One region of the Vagococcus sp. CY53-2 genome, then DNA from elsewhere that is predicted to be linked to it. Evidence: predicted binding sites of a transcription regulator. Region 1 holds the regulator's gene; each other region holds the start of a gene.

Region 1 (7,696 bases):
AATTGAAACTCTTGGATAAGCCCTGTTACAACCCCTACAGCAAAACCTATTAAGAAAATATTTCCCCAAAATTTTGCCATATCTTTATAGATTTGTTCTTTTTTAACAACATACATTGTCTCCATTACCGCAACAGCGAATGCCATCCCGATAGACATTGGCACGAAAAAGAAATGGAAGACAGTTGTCATACCAAACTGGAATCGTGCCAAAAATTCGATATCCATAAATAATCCTCCTTATATATATCTATTTAACAAACCCATTATACCCGATAGGTCAAGTAGTTTCAAAACTTTTTCAACTCGTTATCAAGTAATAATAAATTTAAACAACGTTTTTTACACACATTATCTCATTGTGACAAATTCTTCTGCTCCTGTTGGATGTATGGCAACAGTTTGATCAAAATCAGCTTTAGTTGCACCCATTCTTACAGCAACTGCAAACCCCTGTAGCATCTCATCAACACCCAATCCAATACCGTGTAATCCAACAATTCTTTCTTCTTTTCCGACACACACAAGTTTCATCCAACATTTTTCGCGAACTTCAGTAATCGCAAACTGCATTGGTGTAAATCTAGACGTATATATTTTAACATCCTCACCATATTGTTCTCTAGCTTCTTTTTCTGTTAAACCAACTGTTCCAATCGCTGGATGTGAAAATACAACTGTTGGAACGGTATGATACTCTAAATATAAATTATCTTGATTATTAAATAAGCGTTCGGATAATCTTCGTCCTGCTGCAATTGCTACAGGTGTTAAATTAATTTTATCAATGACATCTCCAACAGCATAAATACCTTCTTGTGTGGTATTTTGATACTGGTCTACCTTTATTGCACCTTTATCCGTTAATTCAACATCTGTCACATCAAGGTTTAACCCATCCATATTTGGTACTCGACCGATTGCCCAGACAATTTCATCTACCTCGATTGATTTTCCGTTTTCAAAGGACAAAACATAACCAGAAGCTGTTTTTTCAACACTCTTTGGTACACTATTTGCATGTAAATTCATGCCACTTTTCTCATAACTTTCAGTTAATCCTTGAATTAATAAGTCATCGAATTCACGTAAAAATGTGTCACGTCTAAATGCCAAATGAGTCGTTGCACCTAAGCCATGTAATACGCCAGCGATTTCCACTGCGATATATCCAGCTCCAACTACTGCCACTCGTTTTGGTAGTTCTGTTAATTCAAAAAATCCATTTGAATCAATACCATATTCTGCTCCAGGAATATTCGGGCGAACAATTTTCCCACCTGTCGCAATTAAAATATGAGGAGCAGTAAATGTTTCTCCATTTACTTCGACCACCTTTTTTTCTTTAAATTTAGCGTAACCCTTAATATGAGTCACTCCATTACTTTCTAGCCCTTTTAAATACAAACCATTTAATCGTTTGATATACGTTTGGCGATTTTCTACCAAACGTGCCATATCAAATCCGTCAATTGTTATATCAAAACCATATTCATAGGCTTGATGATGCAGCATATCATTCATTTGAGATGCTGACCACATGACTTTTTTAGGAACACATCCAACATTGACACATGTCCCACCAAGCTCGTTTCCTTCTATTAATAGTACTTTAGCCCCATGCATCCCAGCTCTATTAGCAGAAGCTATTCCACCGCTACCTCCACCAATCACTATATAATCAAATGTTTTCATATACTTTCTCCCTTCTTACTTCTGTTTACGAATCATATCACCAGGTTTAACTGGTTGTGCGACTGGCATTTTGACAATCATCATAGCGTTTGGCGCTTTTTCAATTGACTCACCGTCTTCATTCCACATCTCTTTGATATCTTGTTCAAAGTGAGTAAACCCAGGTCCGTAAAATTCAATACGATCTTCGATTCTGAAATGATTTCGTTGTCGGATAGTAGCAATTTTAGTTTCGTCATCATATTCTAACACTTCACCAATGAACTTATACACTGGGATTTTCCGACGTTTTCCAAATAATTGTTCCTCATCTGTTGGAATATGATAATAAAAACCAGTTGCTAATTCTCGTTGTGCCACTTTCCACAGTTCATCAATCCACTCTTGTTTACACACATAATTTTCCGGATCAGCCATGTAGCTATCAACTGCTTTTTTATAGACATTAGATACCGTTGATACATAATGAATCGACTTCATGCGTCCTTCAATTTTTAGACTATCGACACCGTTTTTTACTAAATCAGGAATGTGTTCGATCATTGACATGTCCACCGCACTCATTGAAAACGGCTCACTCACTTCACCAGTGTCTGTTAATGAACGTCTTTCTTCACCAAATGGCATATCAAACAAATCATATTTCCAACGACATGATTGTGAACACCCACCACGGTTAGCATCTCTGTGACTCATATGATTTGATAAGGTACAACGACCTGAATAGGAAATACACATCGCACCATGAATAAAGGCTTCAATTTCAATATCCGTATTCTCACGAATTTTCGCTACCTCGTCCATTGAGACCTCACGACCTAACACCACTCGTTCTAGTCCTTCATTTTTCCAAAACTCTAATGTTTCAAAATTTGTCGCAGAAGATTGTGTCGACAAATGAACCGGTAAACCAGGTGCTTCGGTAATGCATACTTCAATTAATGCTGGGTCAGAGATGATTACCGCACTAATGCCAATATCTCGCAATTTTCTAAAAAACTCACCAGCTCCTTTGGCATCTCCTTCATGCGTCACCATGTTAGCTGCCACATAAACTTTTGCTCCTCGTTCTTTGGCAAACGCGACACCTTCTTCCATTTCTTCATAAGAAAAGTTCCCAGCACGACTTCTTAGGCCGTAAGCATTCCCACCAATATACACAGCATCTGCCCCGTAATGTATCGCAATTTTCAATTTTTCAAGCGTACCAGCTGGAGCCAGTACTTCTGGTCGTTTCAATGTATTTGTCATCTTTATTCTCTCCTATTTTATTTCCTCAGGATCTAAATAATAAAAGCCAGTATCCAAACTTCTTCCTTTTGGATGATGTTCCATAATCGTTTTTTGTAGCGATTTTGCCAAATCCTGTGCCCAAGTGTCTCCAATCAACGCTTTTTTAGCTGTAATAAAACTTGAAACAATACTCACAAAATCTTCCCCAGGAGTATACATACCATCTAATTTCCAATGTCTTAAACCAGCATCATATAATTCTTTTAATTCAAACATTAAGTCTACATCATTTGTGGCATAAATGTGTGTCCCATGCTTATCCTCGAAAATAGAATAATGCGTTTCTTCATCTTTAGGTTCAGATATAAACAACCCATCTTCTTTAGAAACATTGTCTTGTTGCTTCGTAAAATTAAAATAATTTGTAATCAATGGGCGTTTTGAGTGATGGATACACGTCGCACCATACACTAAAACTTCAGTAAAGACTTGCGTATCTTTGGCAATTTGTTGCAACTCCTCAAATGGAATTTCTCTAGCTAAAATTGCACCAGTTGCCCCACGTTTTGCCCAAAAGTTTACTTGCCTTGAACTAGTCACCATTGTTTCAGCATTATATACATAAGGTAGTTTATATCCATCTCGTTGTAAGACATAAATCACACCAGGATCGCCTACAATAATATCATCTACTCCAATTGATTCTAAAAAAACCAAATATTCAGGAATAAGCTCCATTTTATCTGGATGCATAATGGCACTTACTGCTACACGTGCTTTTTTTCCTTTGCTATGAGCTAATTGAACCAATTCAGTCATTTCTTCTCTTGTGAAATAATGCGGTAAACGTAACCCAAATTCTTCTTCTCCAAAACAAATTACATCAATATCCAATTCGACCAGTTGACGTGCCTGTTCTAATGAGTCCACTGTCGTACTTATCTCTATCATTCTAGACACTCCTATCCTTTATAAACACTTTTTATCCTAACATATTGCATAGATAAACCGCAATCTTTCACAAGGTAAAAGCGCTAGTTATTTAACTAACTAACGCTTGTTTGTTACACTTTTTCTACCTTTTTTACTTTTGTATTAATTTTCCCTTTTGATGCACCAAGAGTCACTATATCTCCTGTTTGAAGTTCACCTGACAAGAGTAATTCACTTAGTCTATCTTCGACTTCTTTTTGCAAAGCACGACGAATTGGACGAGCTCCGTATTCCGGATCAAACCCTTCACTACTGATAACATCAATAGCTGCTGAAGTTAATTTTAATGTAATATCTTGTTCTTTTAATCTCTCAACAACATCTTTAGACATGATTTTCACGATATCATGTAATTGTTGTTTATTTAATGAGTGGAATACGACCACTTCATCTACACGATTTAAAAATTCCGGTCTAAATGATTTTTTCAATTCTTCTAATATACGAGATTTCATCGCTTTATAATCTTTGGTTTCATCTGCTACACCAAATCCAACAGTCTTTTCATCTCGTAAAGAAGTAGCGCCGATATTTGATGTCATGATAATAATTGTATTTTTAAAATCTACTTTACGACCTTTGGCATCAGTTAAATGCCCATCATCTAGTACTTGCAACAACACATTAAACACATCAGGATGGGCTTTTTCTACCTCATCAAGTAATACAACAGAATATGGTTTTTGACGGATTCGCTCAGTCAATTGTCCTCCTTCATCATAACCAACATACCCTGGAGGGGAGCCGACTAAACGACTTGTACTATGTTTTTCCATAAATTCAGACATATCCACTCGAATCAAGGCATCTTCTGAACCAAACATCACTTCAGCAATTGTTTTAGCTAATTCTGTTTTTCCAACACCTGTTGGCCCTAAAAACATAAATGACCCAATTGGACGATTTGGACTCTTCAACCCACTTCTCGCACGTCGAATAGCACGTGAAACAGATTCTACAGCCTCTTCTTGGCCGATAACACGTTCATGCATAACCTTTTCTAAATCAAGTAATCGTTCACTCTCTTTTTTCTCTAACTGTGTTAAAGGAATACCAGTCCATTGAGAAATGACAGATTCAATATCTTCTTCGGTCAATTTTTGTGTATAACCAGCTGATTCTTTTTCTTGTTTTTCAACTAATTTTGCTAATTTTTTTAAGGCTTTCTTTTCTATCTCTCGAATTTCAACCACTTCGGCAAATTTTTGTGAGATAATCGCTTCTTCTTTTTCCTTATAGATATCAGCTAATACCCGTTGTTGTTTCACTATTGGAGATGGTTTTTCCGTTTGGTTCAAGCGTACTTTGGCAGCTGCCTCATCTATCAAATCAATAGCTTTATCAGGAAGCTGACGATCATTAATGTAACGAATAGATAATTTTACAGCTGCTTCAACAGCCTCTTGAGTTATGGTTACTTGATGATGTTCTTCATACTGAGATTTCAACCCTGTCAAAATATCAATGGTTTCTTCTTCAGTGGGTTCATCAACCATAATTTTAGCAAATCGGCGCTCTAACGCAGAATCTTTTTCAATATATTTTTGATATTCATCTAATGTTGTTGCCCCTATTGTTTGAAGTTCTCCACGTGCTAATGCAGGTTTTAAAATATTAGATGCATCAATCGCTCCTTCAGCACCACCAGCACCAATCAACGTATGTAATTCATCAATAAACAAAATAACTTCGCCATCATGGTAAATTTCATCCACCAATTTTTTCATGCGATCCTCAAATTCACCACGATACTTAGTCCCAGCAACTACTGCTCCCATATCAAGCATCATCACACGTTTATTTTGCATATCTTTTGGTACATTAGATTCGATAATCCGTTGCGCTAAACCTTCAGCAATAGCTGTTTTCCCAACACCAGGTTCTCCAACAAGTACCGGATTATTTTTAGTTCGACGACTTAAAATTTGTATCAATCGTTCAACTTCTATCTCGCGACCAACTAAAGGATCTAATCGTTTTTCTCTAGCACTCTGTGTCAAATCTCGTGCCAAAGAATCTAGTGTAGGAGTCCCTTCACCAACTGAATTCTTAATCGCTTTTCTATTTTTACCATTTTTATTATTGTCTGTAATACCAATTCTTCTCATTATATCTTTGCGTAACTTGGGAAGTTCCACTCCTAAATTTTTTAAAATTCTAGCAGATAATAATGTATCTTCTCTAACCAAAGCAAGTAAAATGTGTTCTGTTCCAATGCTTGGCGCCCCTAGTCGTTTAGCCTCTTCACCTGCGAAAGCTAACACATCCTTAGTTCGCGGAGAATAAGGAAGCAATTCGTTTTCTTTAGATTTATAACGTCCATATTGAACAATCTGTTCAACTTCCTCAAACAGATAAGTATCATCAATATCAAAATATCTCATTACTTTTCCACCAATACCTCTTGGTTCCTTCGCTAAAGCAAGTAACAAATCCTCTGTTCCAACTACATCATGTCTAAAATATTTAGCACTTTCTTGTGCAAGATTCAGAACTTCATTAGCCCTTTTAGTAAATAATTCACCCATACCTATCACTCCTATTCTTCATAAGTTAGTCGTTCTAATACATCAATCATCATGTTCGATCTCAATAATTTTTCTTCTTCCGAGCGACTAATACCAGTTAATTTAAACGCTGAATTAAGTAAATACTTTTCACGTACAGTTATTAGATTATTATCTTGCAGTTCATTTAAAATAGCAAATGCTTCACTGTCTGTCAAACCATTACTTATCATATCTGGAATTTCTTCACATATTCTGGTTTTATATTTTATCAATTTAACTTTTACAATACGAATATACCCACCACCACCACGTTTACTTTCTACCCGATAACCTTTTGGAACAGTAAACCTTGTGTTAATAACATAATTAATTTGTGATGGTACACAATTAAATTGATTAGCAATTTCAGCTCGTTTTATTTCAATAATATCCTCATTCTTCAATAGTTCTTTTAAATAATCTTCTATAATATCAGACATATTTTTATTTTGCATAAAAATCTCACCCTTCAAACGTAACATAAAACAATTGACTTATATTGACCTTTATTATACATAATATATCTAGATATTTATACTAATTAGCTTTGTATATACCAAAAGAGCTTTGAATGAAATCATTCAAAGCTCTTTTTACTAAATTATACCGGCGGCCGGGGTCGAACCGGCACGCCCTCAATGGGCACTGGATTTTGAGTCCAGCGCGTCTGCCAATTCCGCCACGCCGGCAAAACAAGAGGCGGTAACCGGATTTGAACCGATGATAAAGGTTTTGCAGACCTCTGCCTTACCACTTGGCTATACCGCCTTTAAAAAACTGGGCTAGCTGGATTCGAACCAACGAATGACGGAGTCAAAGTCCGTTGCCTTACCGCTTGGCTATAGCCCAATAATAAAAAGGCGACTGATGGGAATCGAACCCACGAATGCCGGAGCCACAATCCGGTGCGTTAACCACTTCGCCACAGTCGCCATATTATTAACAGGGGTAGTAGGAATCGAACCCACGCTGACGGTTTTGGAGACCGTAGTTCTACCGCTAAACTATACCCCTTTAAATATGGAGGGGGGCAGATTCGAACTGCCGAACCCGAAGGAGCGGATTTACAGTCCGCCGCGTTTAGCCACTTCGCTACCCCTCCAAATGGCGCAAGACAGAATCGAACTGCCGACACACGGAGCTTCAATCCGTTGCTCTACCAACTGAGCTACTGCGCCAATAACGGTTCCGACGGGAATCGAACCCGCGATCTCCTGCGTGACAGGC
Region 2 (7,696 bases), on a different contig from region 1:
AAAGTTTTCACCGCTTTGTCTCTGATTGCTTGCAAATCTTTAGTTGATTGACTAAGAGCATCTGAAAGACGCGCTGCTTCGGCTTCAACGTTTTCAACTGAACGTTTTTCAAATGATAAATCCGGCTCAACTAAAAGATATGCTTTAGCAACTGCGATACCATCACTAACCGCAATACCTTTCAACTGTTTAGTCATTATTCAGATAGTCCTTCTTTTTTCATTGTTTCTTCGATCGCTGCGATTGCATCTGCTTCGTCAGCACCTTCAGCTGTAATTGTCACATCAGCACCTTGTCCAACACCTAATGACATAACACCCATGATTGATTTTAAGTTTACAGATTTACCTTTGTATTCTAAATTTACATCTGAGCTAAATTTACTAGCTGTTTGTACCAATAAAGTTGCTGGTCTAGCATGAATACCTGTATCTGCTACTACGTGAAATTCTTTTTTTTCCATAATTATCTTCTCCTTTGTCATGTGAAAAATTTTTATGATGGATTATTTAATTGAATAATAACTCAAAAAATAACCCTTTCAATGATAAAGAATACCATGTTTTTCTATTACTTACAACTTTTTTCCCATGTTCCATAAAGAACTTTAAAAACCTTTTATAAACTTTTCAGTTCCATTTCAGAAAATATCGCGAGTTTATTTGAGAAATAATTTGATATAGAGGCTATTTTGTCCACTTACTCTTTATTTTAAATTTTTTTATAAAAAAACGTTTTTTATAAAAATAAACATCACGATTTTTTTCAGTTTTTATCTAAAAAATTTAAGCATAATTTTTGCTTCTTATATTCAAAAATTATATAATAAACATAAGGTCAAAACAGGTCAAACTGTTTTGGTGAATCATTTGATTAGAGGAGGATTTGCCTATGATATGTAAAAACTGTAAAAAAAATGATGCAACCATTCACTTACACGCATCAGTTAATGGAGAGAAACAACAAATAGATTTATGTCAACAATGTTATCGTGATTTAAAATCTCAAGAAGATCAAATGAATCGAGAAAAATTTGCTCAAGACCCTTATGGTTTTGGTCAATTAAATGATTTTTTCAAACAGTTGGCCCAACAATCAATGAAACAACCACAACAACCAACTATTCAAGCTCAACAAGGCGGTGGTGGTGGAAATTCTTCTATCCTGGTAGAATACGGGGAAAACCTAACACAACTTGCTCGTGATGGAAAAATTGATCCTGTTATTGGTCGCGATGCTGAAATAAAACGTGTGATAGAAATATTAAATAGACGAACTAAAAACAATCCAGTACTTATTGGTGAACCTGGTGTTGGTAAAACCGCGGTCGTTGAAGGGTTAGCGTTAAGTATTATTAATGGTGATGTCCCACAAAAACTAGAAAATAAAGAAGTCATTCGTCTTGATGTCGTGTCACTTGTTCAAGGAACAGGTGTTAGAGGCCAGTTTGAAGAACGGATGAAACAACTGATTACTGAACTAAAAGAACAAAAGAATGTCATTTTATTTATTGATGAAATCCATGAAATCGTTGGAGCAGGATCAGTTAGTGATGGTTCAATGGACGCTGGAAATATCTTAAAACCTGCTTTAGCTAGAGGTGAATTACAATTAGTTGGCGCAACAACATTCAATGAATATCGAATCATCGAAAAAGATGCAGCACTTGAACGACGTTTACAACCTGTAAAAGTGGATGAACCTACTATTGAAGAAACCATTCATATTTTAAAAGGGATCCAAGAAAAATATGAAAATTACCATCATGTGAAATACACAGATGAAGCCATCGAGGGGGCTGTACACTTGTCTAGTCGTTTTATACAAGACAGACATTTACCTGATAAAGCTATCGACTTACTAGATGAAACAGGTTCTAAGAAAAATTTAACCATTCCTTCTATTGATCCCAAAATTTTAAATTCTAGAATTGCACGGGCTGAAGCTAATAAACAAATTGCTTCAGAAGAAGAAGATTTTGAAAAAGCGGCTTATTACCGTGATCAAATCAAAAAATTGGAAGACTTGAAAATTCATCAAGTATCTGAAGACAGTATGCCTACTGTGACAATAAATGATATGGAAGAAACCGTGGAAACCATGACAGGAATTCCGGTTGGTAAATTAAAAGAAACAGAGCAGCAACAAATGAAACATTTAGCAAGTGATTTGAAAAAACATGTCATTGGGCAAGATGATGCTATTGATAAAGTATCACGTGCCATTAGACGAAATCGAATTGGTTTAGGAAATAAAAATCGTCCAATTGGCTCATTTCTTTTTGTTGGACCGACTGGTGTTGGTAAAACTGAACTAGCAAAACAACTAGCGACAGAGTTATTTGGGCATGAATCTAACATGGTTCGTTTTGATATGAGTGAATACATGGAAAAACATAGCGTGTCTAAATTAATTGGCTCACCACCTGGCTATGTTGGGTACAACGAAGCAGGTCAATTAACTGAAAGAGTGAGAAGAAATCCGTATAGTTTAATTCTATTAGATGAAGTCGAAAAAGCTCATCCAGATGTTTTACATCTATTCCTTCAAATTCTTGAAGATGGACGATTGACAGATGCGAAAGGAAGAACTGTCAGTTTTAAAGATACTTTGATAATCATGACAAGCAATGCTGGAACTCAACATGTTGAAGCAAGTGTTGGATTTGGTGCTATCAAAGAAGGTACGACTCAATCAGTTCTAAATCAATTAACCCATTACTTTAAGCCAGAATTTCTAAACCGATTTGATGGAATTATCGAATTTAAACCATTGAGTAAAGAAAATCTGTTGTCTATTGTGTCATTAATGCTTGATGAGATAAACATAAAATTACAAGAACAAGGTATTCATATTGATACGACTGAAGAAACAAAAGAAAAATTAGTTGAACTTGGTTATGATCAGGCTATGGGTGCAAGACCTCTTAGACGTACCATTCAAGAATATATTGAAGATGGGATTGCTGATTGTTATTTAGATAACCCTTCTGCAAAAAGATTATCTGCTGATTTAGTAGATGATACTATCACAATAACTGAACAAATGAACTAATACATGTTTTAAGGAGAAAATTCTTCCTATTATATGGGAAGGTTTTCTCCTTAATTTTTAATCATTGTGGTATAATTAATCTATAGAAAAGGATACAACTAAATTGGGGTGATATTAATGAAATTGATTGACGTTACAAATAGTTATGCTACTTTGGTTTCTAAACAATTGGAAAACACAGATGCTAGATTTGTCAGTGTCTATTCATTAGGTAAAACATTAGTGATTCACAGTACAGCAGACACTCATATCGATGTTGTTTTAGTGAATAAGACACGTGATATTAAAGATTTAGAACTAAATGCTGTATTAGAAGAACTATTACATACCACAGTGGATAATCCAGAGTTAGAAATCATTCGAACACACGGTGTTATAGAAGTTGAAATTCCTGTCAAACCGAAAAAAACAAAAAAAATTAGTTAAATAAAACCATTCCTATGCTTTAATTGTCGTTTGCACAGGAATGGTTTTATTTTTTATTCTACTTTGAGTGTTTGTCCATTAATGATAACAGAGTCAATGTCACTTAATTCAGTGTAATCATATATCAAGGATACATGGCTTTCTCCGTTTTCAGTGTATATATTACCGTCACCATCTTTTGTTAAATCAATTATCTCCCCATCTTTTTTAACTAGTTTTACATCTAAATTCAATTCCTTCATTTTTTCTGGAGAAGAATCTTTTACATCAAAACTTAAAGATAAACCGGATAGATTTATATTAGATAATGCTAAGTTTTCTTTTTTAAGTATGATATCTTTTAATGCTTTTCTTTCTATTTCTTTTGGTTCTTTTAATTTTATTGCCCAATTACCCAAAACAACCGTTTGAGTTTTTGCAGATTCTACTTTTAAATCATAATTTTGTAACTCTGATTCTTTGATATCAAAAACAAATTCCTCATAATCACTTTTTCCTGTTTCGTTTTTATGTGTTTCATTATTATAAGCTGAATAAGAAGCAATGTATGGCCATAACTTATTACCATTTCTTTCTGTTTTTTTTTCACTAGAATTTTTAGGTTGAAAGTCTAAGTTTAAGAAATTGTACCCTTTTATATTGGGCCATTTCACCAAAATATGTAATAAGCCGTCTTTATAAGCCATATTTTCAATAAAATAATCTTCATCAGGAATTAATGGAATCGATAATCGTTTGTTCGGTAAGTATTCACTATACAACGCCTCATAGTTGACATTCAATTTCTCTAGAATTGAATCCTCAACACTTCCACCTCCTACTCCACTTTTTCCATCATATTTTTTCCATTTAACATTTGTCGCCAAATCTTTTTTCCAATCAACTGATACAATATTTTCCATTTCTTTGGTATGAGAACCAAAACCTGTTAGTATAAACCCAGTATCTTTATGTTCTTCCCATGCTACTGAACTGACTAATAACGTCGCTGTCTTTGTTTTTTTATCATAGTTAATCACTTGCGTGTTCCCACCATTTAACATGGACCAATCCTCAATAATGGTATCTTCAGACAATCTATCCCCAGTTAAATCTTGTAACTCCATTAAAACATAGGTAGTATTACCATCTTTGAATGTATTTTTAGCCGTTAGTTTTAATCCTCGATCTTCTACTGAATAATCAAGTTTTTCTGCATCTACTAATATCTTATCTGCTTCTGTACCAAAAGCTTTGGTATAAGTTACTTTTATCGTATCTAACTGCGTATACCCAACCATCAAACTAAGCACTGCCACTGCCCCAAGAATAGCCGCCCATTTTTTCTTTTTAGGTTTTAGTGGTTTGACTTTCTCTGCTTCTTTATTGATATCTTCAAATACTGATTGTTTTATTTTTTCTTTTGACTCATTAGGCATCTCTTGATTCATTTGCGCCAACAATTCATCTAATTGCTCATCTGTTAATTCTTCAAATGGTTCTTTTTGATATTTATTCATCCCAATTCTCCTCCTAATTCTTTAAACTGTTTTTGTAATTGTTTCTTACCTTGATACAATTTATTATCAATTAATTTTGAGTCATAACCTGTCTTTTCTTGAATGTCTTTTGGTTTCATTTCATAGAAATAACGTTTAATAATAATTTCTCTCATGGGTTCTTCAAGTGTCATAACCGCTTGATAAAAAGCTTGCCAATCCATGTTATTTTCTTCTTTTGTCAATGTCGCTGTGATACTATCATCGAGCTCTACAGTCACATCTTTGGCTACTTGTTTAAGCTTATTTAATGCCATACTTCGCGTCATCATGCATAGATACGTTTTTAGTGTGCCTTTGCTTGGATCAAACCCCTTTGGATTTTTCCATAGTCTAATAAACACATCACTGACTAACTCATCAATATCTTGAATCTCCATGCCTTGCTGATGATTTAAATATTTTGAACCAACTGCCCACAATAGCTTCGTGTATGTATCCATCAATTGACTCAATGCTTCTTCATCTTTATTAAGCAAGCTAGTCAAGTACTCTTCATCTGTCATATTATCCCTCCTCTATGATTCTCACTTACAGTACAATGATTTTTTCGAAATTCCTTAAATGCATAAAAAAAGTTCTAGAGAAATCTCTAAAACTTTTATTTGTTATAGTTTCTTCTTTAAAATAGTCGCAATTTGTTGTGAAGCTGTCCCATCACCATAGGGATTACTAGCAGTCGACATCTCAAGATACGTCGCTTCATTTGTTAGTAAGTTGTCTAGTGCTTCATAAATGATGTCTTCTTTTGTTCCAACTAGTTTTAATGTCCCTGCTTTTATTCCCTCAGGTCTTTCTGTTGTGTCACGCATGACTAACACAGGTTTACCAAGCGAAGGGGCTTCTTCTTGTATTCCACCACTATCGGTTATAATCAAATAACTTTTAGCAAGTAAGTTATGGAAATCTATCACATCCATTGGTGGAATTAATTTAACTCGATTCGTCTGACCGAATACTTCTTTGGCAAGTGTCTGAATGGAAGGATTCATATGAATCGGGTACACTACTTTAACGTCTTCATGTGTATCTACCACTCGTTTGACAGCTTGAAACATTTCTTTCATCGGTTTTCCTTGGTTTTCTCGTCTATGAGCTGTTAATACAATTAGTCGGCTATCTCCTACCCACTCTAATATCTCACTAGTGTATTCATTTTTAACCGTTGTTTTTAGCGCATCAATCGCTGTATTGCCTGTGACAAATACTGTGTCTTCTTTTTTTCCTTCATTAAGCAAGGTTTCTTTTGCTTGATTAGTTGGCGCAAAATCAAGTGATGACATCAAACTAATTGACTGCCTGTTAAATTCTTCAGGAAATGGTGACGAAATATTATGCGTACGCAGGCCTGCTTCAACATGCCCTACTGGTATTTGAAGATAAAACGCAGCTAAAGCTGATGCATAAGACGTACTCGTATCACCATGAACCAGTACCATATCAGGTGTTTCTTTTATTAAAATAGGTTTGATTTTTTCTAAAATATTTGTCGTGACATCAAATAGATCTTGTTGTGATTTCATAATATCCAAGTCATATTTGGGTACTACATGAAACACACTCAATACTTGATCCAGCATTTCCCTATGTTGTCCTGTCACACAGACGACCGTTTCAAATTCATCCTGTTTTTCTAATTCGTTAACAAGTGGGCACATCTTTATGGCTTCTGGGCGTGTCCCAAATACTAACATTATTTTTTTCTTCAAAAGTGTCACCTCATTATTTAATTAGTTGCTTTATTTTCATTTTGTCGTCACTATAAATGATATATCCCCTATCATCATATATATGTATCATCGTATCAGTTGTCGGGCTAATGATATATATGTCAGGTGTTTTAAAAGAATTCTTTGTCTTAAACTGCGGTTGTCTATCTGGAAAATCTTGATTAATCAGACTAAGTATCAACTGCTTCCACTTTATATTGGAGTAAGTTGTTTCAATTTGCAATCGCAGATAAGTATCTATATCATCATTAAGATAATCAAATGTTTGTTCAGATAAGGTGATTTCTCTTATATTTTTCACTATTTTATGGAGAATTTTATCTGTTTTATTTTTGTTATGTAGCGGATATTTATTTATTAAAAGAATTACCTTATCATCTTTAAAAAATAAATCAGTTAAGATACTTTTTAATGTTGTATATGTAAGAAAAAACATCTCCTCATTATATGAGCTATCCTCTAAAAATTGATACATATTAGGATGCAAATCCACTGCTTCTTGATAAGAAAATAATATCTCTAGCCGATCAGTTTGTAAAAAATCTTTCATACTCTCATACCTTTTTAATCCATATTACCATGAATGAAGAAAACAAACGATACATTCTATTACTTTAACCTGAGTTGACGAGTGATTCATAGTTTGATAAAATGACAACCAATTACATACACTAAGTTTTCTAGGGTTCCGTAATATCGCTGTATTAGTCTGGTCCAAGAGAAAACTCATAGAGAATTTATCTATGTCACGGAAGGACAAAAGCCTGGGAGATACTGTTTTTTTACAGTGTCTTTCAGGCTTTTTTATTTTAAAAGGAGGAATATCAATGAACAAAGAATGGACGAAAGTTATCTTAGCAGCAATACTAGAAGTTTTTTGGGTGATTGGTTTGACGCACTCAAACAACTTATTCCAATGGACACTCACTATTTTTCTTATTGTTGCCA
Region 3 (7,696 bases), on a different contig from region 1:
AGATGGGCTATTAGGTTGTAACGTTGGCATGTATTCAGAGAATTATGAACACAGTCGTGAGATTGCCTCAGCAGCCATTGGAGTAAGGATGTTAGGTTGTGCTGGATTAGATTTTTTAAATGTCCTTCGAGGGACGCAAAATGCTTATATTTCCAATCTAGCTCCTTGGGATTTTGCAGCTGGTACAGTTTTAGCTGAGGCATTAGGGTTAGTTTGTCGTCAATTTCCTGATTTAGATTATAATATATTAGGAAAACGTCAGTATTTTATTGTTGCAACACCACAGACTTTTCGTGATATTCAAAAATTTTTTAAAAATAAGTGAAAAATGAAAAACTTTCACTTTTTTTCATGGAATTTTTTTGTTATACTGAATAGTCGGTTAATTTAAGCGAGGATTAATCGCTTATGTTTTTTAAACAGTAAGGAGAGTATATAATAGTGAAATTAAGAGAAGATATTCGTAATGTGGCAATTATTGCCCACGTTGACCACGGTAAAACAACGTTGGTAGACGAGTTGTTAAAACAATCTAATACATTGGAAGGCCATACACAGTTACAAGAACGTGCGATGGACTCTGGTGATATTGAAAAAGAACGTGGTATTACGATTTTAGCTAAAAATACAGCTATCAACTACGCTGGAAAACACATCAACATCTTGGATACACCAGGACATGCGGACTTTGGTGGAGAAGTTGAACGTATCATGAAAATGGTAGACGGTGTGGTACTTGTTGTTGATGCGTATGAAGGAACAATGCCTCAAACACGTTTTGTGTTGAAAAAAGCCTTAGAGCAAAAATTAACACCAATTGTGGTTGTAAATAAAATTGACAAACCAACTGCTCGTCCAGCTGAAGTAGTGGATGAAGTGTTAGAGTTATTCATCGAGCTTGGAGCCGATGATGACCAATTAGAATTCCCAGTTGTTTATGCTGCTGCTGTAAACGGAACATCAAGTTTATCTGATGATCCAGCTGATCAAGAACACACAATGAATCACGTACTTGACTCTATTATTGAGCATATTCCAGCTCCAGTTGATAATAGTGATGAGCCATTACAATTCCAAGTATCATTACTTGATTACAATGATTACGTTGGACGTATTGGGATTGGTCGTGTATTCCGTGGAACAATCAAAGTTGGGGACCAAGTTGCTTTAATGAAATTAGATGGTTCTGTTAAAAAGTTCCGTGTCACTAAATTATTAGGTTTCTTAGGCCTAACTCGTGTGGAAATCAATGAAGCTAAAGCGGGAGATTTAATTGCGGTTTCAGGTATGGAAGATATCTTCGTTGGAGAAACTGTTACACCTGTTGACCACCAAGATGCTCTACCAATCCTACACATTGATGAGCCAACATTACAAATGACTTTCTTAGTAAATAACTCTCCATTTGCAGGTCGCGAAGGTAAATACGTGACGGCTCGTAAAATCGAAGAACGTCTACAAAACCAATTACAAACAGATGTGTCTCTAAAAGTTGAAGAAACTGAATCGCCAGATAAATGGATCGTTTCTGGACGTGGAGAATTGCATTTATCTATCTTAATAGAAAACATGCGTCGTGAAGGATACGAGTTACAAGTATCTCGTCCAAGTGTTATTTATCGTGACGTTGATGGCGTATTATGTGAGCCATTTGAACGTGTGCAAATTGACACACCTGAAGAATACATGGGTGGGGTTATCGAGTCATTAGGTCAACGTAAAGCAGAAATGCAAGACATGATCAACTCAGGTAACGGTCAAGTCCGCTTAATCTTCTTAGCTCCAGCCCGTGGATTAATTGGTTACTCAACTGAATTTATGTCATTAACTCGTGGATATGGTATCATGAACCACACGTTTGACTCATACTTACCAGTAATCTCTGGTTTAGTCAGTGGTCGTCGTAACGGTGCCTTAGTCTCTATCGACCAAGGTAAAGCTACAACTTACTCTATCATGAGTATTGAAGAACGTGGGACTGTCTTTGTTGAGCCAGGTACAGAAGTATACGAAGGAATGATCGTAGGTCAAAACTCTCGTGAAAATGACTTAGGTGTTAACATCACAAAAGCAAAACAAATGACTAACGTGCGTTCTGCAACAAAAGACCAAACATCAGTGATTAAAAAACCAAAAATCTTAACTTTAGAAGAATCATTACAATTCTTAAATGACGATGAATACTGTGAAGTAACACCAGAAAGCATTCGTTTAAGAAAACAAATCTTAAACAAAGCTGAACGTGAAAAAGCAGCGAAACGTAAAAAACAAGCAGACAATGCTTAATTAAATTGAAAGGACTGGCAAGTTTACTTGTCAGTCTTTTTTTATAAATAACACAAATCATACAGTTAATATCATTTAAAAAAATACGATTAGTGTTATAATAAGATTAATGATGAAAAGTGAGGCGAATATATGGATTATCAACAATTATCAAACCGTTTGGAAGTAGTAGCAAATTTAGTGCCACAGGATAGCTTTTTAGCTGATATCGGCTCTGACCATGCGTATTTGCCTGCTCATTTAATATTAAATAATCAGATTACAGGGGCTATTGCCGGTGAAGTCGTCAAAGGTCCATATGAATCTGCTGAAAAATTAGTCAATGATTTATTACTGACAGATAAAATAGATGTTAGATTAGGGGATGGCTTAGAAGTCATCAAATCTTATGATGACGTGAGTGTCATTACGATTTGTGGGATGGGTGGCACACTCATTCGTGATATTTTAGAACGTGGTAAAAACAAAAACCGTTTAACCCGCAAAGAATTATTAATCTTACAACCAAACGTTGGCTCTCATATCCTAAGACGTTGGTTAGTTGAAAATCATTACATCATTCAAGATGAGAAAATATTGAGTGAGAATGATAAAACGTACGAAATTATTGTCGCTGAAGCATCTGATAAAAAAGTAGAGCTAACTGAATCAGAAGAATTATTTGGCCCCATTTTGATGAAAGAATCATCTGAAGTGTTTAAAGCAAAATGGCAATTTGAATTAGAACAATATGAACGCGTAATAAATCAGTTGTCTCAATCTAAAACAAACCAAGATGAAAAAATAGCACAAATCAATCGTCAGTGTGATTTAATCAAGGAGGTACTGTCATGAAAATAACAGGAGCTGAATTTATTAAACAATTTGAATCAGTCGTACCACTAGAACTTGCTGAAGATAATGATCCAGTTGGGTTACATATTGGTACGCTTAATAAACCAATTAACCGCGTGATGATGACACTAGATGTTAGACCAGATGTGGTGCAAGAAGCGATTGATAAAAAAATAGATTTAATCGTGGCGAAACATCCGCCGATTTTTCGTCCAGTTAAGCATTTGTTGGTCGATGATTTTCAAACTAAAATGTATGCTGACTTATTAAAACATGACATCGCCGTCTACGCAGCACACACAAATATGGATATTGTTGACAATGGGTTGAATGATTTGTTTTGCGATATGTTGGGTATTGACGCAACGGATTATTTACGTCAAACTCATGAATATTTCTACCGTAAGTTAGTAGTTTATGTGCCGACAACTCATGCAGAGTCACTACGAGAAGCGTTTGGTGCTGTAGGCATTGGGGCTTATCATGATTATGATTACACAAGTTTTTCATCTAGTGGAACAGGTCGTTTTCGTCCACTTGAAAAGGCTCAACCAGCAATTGGTGAGAATAACGAGCTGACAAGTGTTGAAGAAGAAAAAATTGAAGTGATGTTTTTACCCCAAGAGTACCCAACAGTGCTGTCAATTATTAATGAGTATCACCCATATGAAGAGCCGATGTTTGATATTTTTCCACTAGAAAATATATCAAAAACATATGGAATCGGTCGTATTGGTACTCTACCACAACCAATGCCTTTGCTTGATTTTGTTGAAAAAGTTAAACAGACATTTGGTTTAAATGCCATTCGTTTAACGACTGATACAAAAGATAAACAAGTAAAAACAGTGGCCATTTGTGGTGGTAGTGGTGAGAAGTTTTATAAAGACGCCCTTAAAAACGGGGCAGATGTTTATATTACCGGAGATGTGTATTACCATACAGCTCACGATATGATGGAAGAAGGGTTATCAGTGATTGACCCAGGACATTATATTGAGTCAGTATGTAAAAAATACTATGTTGAGTTATTTAATCAATGGAAACAACAAAATGATTGGGATGTCACGTTCATCGAAAGTGACGTGAATACTAATCCATTTGAAATAATATAAGGGAGTGTCAATTATGTATACAAATTTAGTACCAAGATTTATCAAGTATGTTAAGACAGAAACAAGATCGGACGCAACAAGCAAGACAACACCATCAACACCAACTCAAATTGCCTTTGCTAAAGAGTTGAAAAAAGAATTAGAAGATATTGGGATGTCAGATGTATTCCATAACGAAGAAAACGGATTTGTGATTGCGACATTACCAAGCAATACAGATAAAGACGTGCGTAGCATTGGATTTATCGCACATATGGATACAGCTGATTTTAACGCTGTTGGTGTGAACCCACAATTTGTAGAAAATTACGATGGTCAAAGTGATATTCCTTTAGACAAAGAAGGCAAGTTTAAGTTAACCGTTAAAGATTTCCCTAACTTAGCTAACTATAAAGGTCAAACATTGATTACAACGGACGGTTCAACTCTTTTAGGAGCAGATGATAAATCAGGTATCGCTGAAATTATGACTGCGATGGAATATTTAGTGAATCATCCAGAAATTAAACATGGTAAAATCATGGTAGCGTTTGGTCCAGACGAAGAAATCGGTGTTGGAGCGGATAAATTTAATGTCGAAGAATTCCCAGTAGACTTTGCTTATACGATGGATGGTGGACCAGTTGGTGAATTACAATTTGAAACATTTAGTGCTGCTCAAGCAGAAATTTCAATTGAAGGTAAAAACGTTCACCCAGGTACAGCAAAAGACACCATGATTAATGCCTTGCAAGTAGCCATTGACTTACATAATAAATTACCACAAGATGAAGTTCCTGAAAAAACAGATGGATATGAAGGATTCTTCCATTTATTACAATTAGATGGTGTGCCTGATGAAGCAACGATGACTTACATTATTCGTGATCATGACCGTGAAAAATTTGAAGCACGTAAATCACTACTTGAATCCATCGTAAAAGAATTTAACGACAACTTTGGTCAAGAACGTGTGTCATTAAACTTATTTGACCAATACTACAACATGCGTGAAGTTATCGAAAAAGATATGAGTATCATTGATTTAGTAGACGAAGCAATGCGTAATTTAGACATTGAACCAAATAAAGCACCCGTACGCGGTGGAACAGACGGTTCTAAAATTTCTTACATGGGATTACCTACACCAAATATTTTTGCTGGTGGGGAAAACATGCATGGACGTTTTGAATATGTGGCAGTTGAAAGCATGGAAAAAGCGACTAGCTTAATCGTAGAAATTGTTAAACTTAATGAAGAAAAAGCGTAAATAGTTTGAAGACTCGGTGATAATCGAGTCTTTTTTATGTCTTTTGATGAAAACTGTCGTTTTAAAGACCTAAAAAGTGTGGTTTTAATCACTTATATATATTAGAATAAACTTAACAGTTTGATGTCGAGTCTTTTTGTTTGACCTATTTTGACCTATGGTGTAAAATATATTTTGTAGTTAAGAATAAGGGGGTAATGATATGAATATAGAAAAAATGACTACGACATTGCAACAAGCAATCGCAGAAGCGCAACAAGTTGCAATCACTCGAAAAAATCAAGAGATTGATATTGTCCACTTATGGAAAATATTCTTACAACCCAATCATTTTGCTAGAAACTTATATGCCGGTATTGGCTTAGATGTTGATGCATTTGAAAGAGAAGTCGATAATGAATTAGATAAATTACCAACCGTTAGTGGAAATGTCCAATATGGACAAAACTTAAGTCAAAACTTGTTTCACTTATTGCAAGAAGCAGATAAAATTAGAGAATCATTTAATGACGACTATTTGTCAACCGAAGTAGTGGTTTTAGCCTTAATGAAACTTAAAAACTTTAGTTTAACCCGTTTCTTAATGGCACAAAAAGTGACCGAAGCTGAACTAACTGAACGTATTAAAGATTTGAGAGGAGGAGAACGTGTGACTAGTCAAAATCAAGAAGAACAATATGAAGCACTAGAAAAATACGGAACAAACCTTAATGAAGCAGTAAAATCTGGAAAACAAGATCCAATCATTGGGCGTGACGAAGAAATTCGTGATGTGATTCGTATTTTATCACGTAAAACAAAAAATAATCCAGTATTAATCGGTGAACCTGGTGTTGGTAAAACAGCCATCATCGAAGGATTAGCACAACGTATTGTGAAAAAAGACGTTCCTGAAAACTTAAAAAATAAAACCATCATCTCATTAGATATGGGGTCATTGATTGCTGGAGCGAAATTCAGAGGGGAATTTGAAGAACGTCTAAAAGCAGTTCTAAAAGAAGTCAAAAATAGCGATGGCGAAATTATTTTGTTCATCGATGAAATTCATACAATAGTAGGGGCTGGGAAAACAGAAGGTAGTATGGATGCCGGAAACTTACTTAAACCAATGCTTGCTCGTGGTGAGTTGCATTGTATTGGGGCGACAACACTTGATGAGTACCGTGAATACATGGAAACTGATAAAGCGTTAGAAAGACGTTTCCAAAAAGTATTAGTGAAAGAACCAACTGTAGAAGATACCATTAGTATTTTACGTGGATTGAAAGAACGTTTTGAAATCCATCATGGGGTAAACATTCACGATAACGCGTTAGTCGCTGCAAGTACATTGTCTAATCGCTACATCACTGATCGTTACTTACCAGATAAAGCAATTGATTTAGTCGACGAAGCGTGTGCGACTATTCGTGTTGAGATGAATTCAATGCCAACTGAATTAGACCAAGTAACGAGACGTTTGATGCAATTAGAAATTGAAGAAGCAGCTCTTAAAAAAGAAGATGACGATGCAAGTAAAAAACGTTTAGACATTCTTCAAGGTGAGTTGGCTGAATTAAGAGAAGAAGCCAATACACTAAAAATGCAATGGGAGACTGAAAAAGAAGAATTAAACAAAATAAATGAAAAACGTTCTGAGTTGGATCAAGCCAGAACACAACTTGAAAACGCAGAAAGTAACTACGATTTAGAAGAAGCTGCTGTGTTACGTCATGGAACGATTCCAAAACTTGAAAAAGAGTTAAAAGAATTAGAAGAAAAAGAAAAACATGATGGCCGTATGGTACAAGAAGTGGTAACTGACAAAGAAATCGCAGTTGTAGTTGGTCGTTTGACTGGTATCCCTGTGAAACGACTTGAAGAAGGCGAAAGAGAAAAAATCTTACGCTTAAACGAAACACTCCATAAACGTGTGATTGGTCAAGATGAGGCAGTCGATGCGGTGTCTGATGCGGTGATTCGCTCTCGTGCTGGATTGCAAGACCCTAATCGTCCACTTGGGTCATTCCTATTCTTAGGACCTACTGGTGTGGGTAAAACAGAGTTAGCGAAATCATTAGCTGAAAACTTGTTTGATTCTGAAGACCATATGGTACGTTTGGATATGAGTGAGTACATGGAAAAACATAGCGTGTCTCGTTTAGTCGGAGCTCCTCCTGGATATGTTGGTTACGAGGAAGGTGGCCAATTAACAGAGGCAGTAAGAAGAAGT

What was found. The regulator CtsR, encoded in region 1, represses protease genes until heat stress. The targets are predictions, from matches to a motif close to TTGGTCAAAAAAGGTCAAANA.
Region 2: the regulator CtsR is predicted to act here: its motif matches at 834-854, upstream of MN581_RS03455 (ATP-dependent Clp protease ATP-binding subunit).
Region 3: the regulator CtsR is predicted to act here: its motif matches at 5,622-5,642, upstream of clpB (ATP-dependent chaperone ClpB).

What each region holds. Positions count from the first base shown of each region.
Region 1 is NZ_JALAHP010000005.1:91,856-99,551, forward strand. Features, by position in the region: gene MN581_RS08165 (cytochrome ubiquinol oxidase subunit I) at 1-227, opposite strand, end outside; gene gor (glutathione-disulfide reductase) at 351-1,694, opposite strand; gene MN581_RS08175 (U32 family peptidase) at 1,710-2,945, opposite strand; gene MN581_RS08180 (peptidase U32 family protein) at 2,958-3,878, opposite strand; gene MN581_RS08185 (ATP-dependent Clp protease ATP-binding subunit) at 3,992-6,448, opposite strand; gene MN581_RS10120 (CtsR family transcriptional regulator) at 6,460-6,924, opposite strand; tRNA gene MN581_RS08200 (tRNA-Leu) at 7,074-7,158, opposite strand; tRNA gene MN581_RS08205 (tRNA-Cys) at 7,167-7,237, opposite strand; tRNA gene MN581_RS08210 (tRNA-Gln) at 7,247-7,318, opposite strand; tRNA gene MN581_RS08215 (tRNA-His) at 7,329-7,401, opposite strand; tRNA gene MN581_RS08220 (tRNA-Trp) at 7,413-7,483, opposite strand; tRNA gene MN581_RS08225 (tRNA-Tyr) at 7,491-7,571, opposite strand; tRNA gene MN581_RS08230 (tRNA-Phe) at 7,575-7,647, opposite strand; tRNA gene MN581_RS08235 (tRNA-Asp) at 7,653-7,696, opposite strand, start outside.
Region 2 is NZ_JALAHP010000001.1:720,783-728,478, forward strand. Features, by position in the region: gene ptsP (phosphoenolpyruvate--protein phosphotransferase) at 1-197, opposite strand, end outside; gene MN581_RS03450 (phosphocarrier protein HPr) at 197-463, opposite strand; gene MN581_RS03455 (ATP-dependent Clp protease ATP-binding subunit) at 892-3,054, shown strand; gene MN581_RS03460 (DUF1827 family protein) at 3,172-3,480, shown strand; gene MN581_RS03465 (hypothetical protein) at 3,534-4,979, opposite strand; gene MN581_RS03470 (sigma-70 family RNA polymerase sigma factor) at 4,976-5,524, opposite strand; gene wecB (UDP-N-acetylglucosamine 2-epimerase (non-hydrolyzing)) at 5,627-6,712, opposite strand; gene MN581_RS03480 (hypothetical protein) at 6,741-7,298, opposite strand; guanidine-I (ykkC/yxkD leader) riboswitch at 7,418-7,521, shown strand; gene MN581_RS03485 (SMR family transporter) at 7,576-7,696, shown strand, end outside.
Region 3 is NZ_JALAHP010000001.1:207,415-215,110, forward strand. Features, by position in the region: gene MN581_RS01050 (inositol monophosphatase family protein) at 1-325, shown strand, start outside; gene typA (translational GTPase TypA) at 442-2,286, shown strand; gene MN581_RS01060 (tRNA (adenine(22)-N(1))-methyltransferase TrmK) at 2,419-3,120, shown strand; gene MN581_RS01065 (Nif3-like dinuclear metal center hexameric protein) at 3,117-4,235, shown strand; gene pepT (peptidase T) at 4,249-5,484, shown strand; gene clpB (ATP-dependent chaperone ClpB) at 5,687-7,696, shown strand, end outside.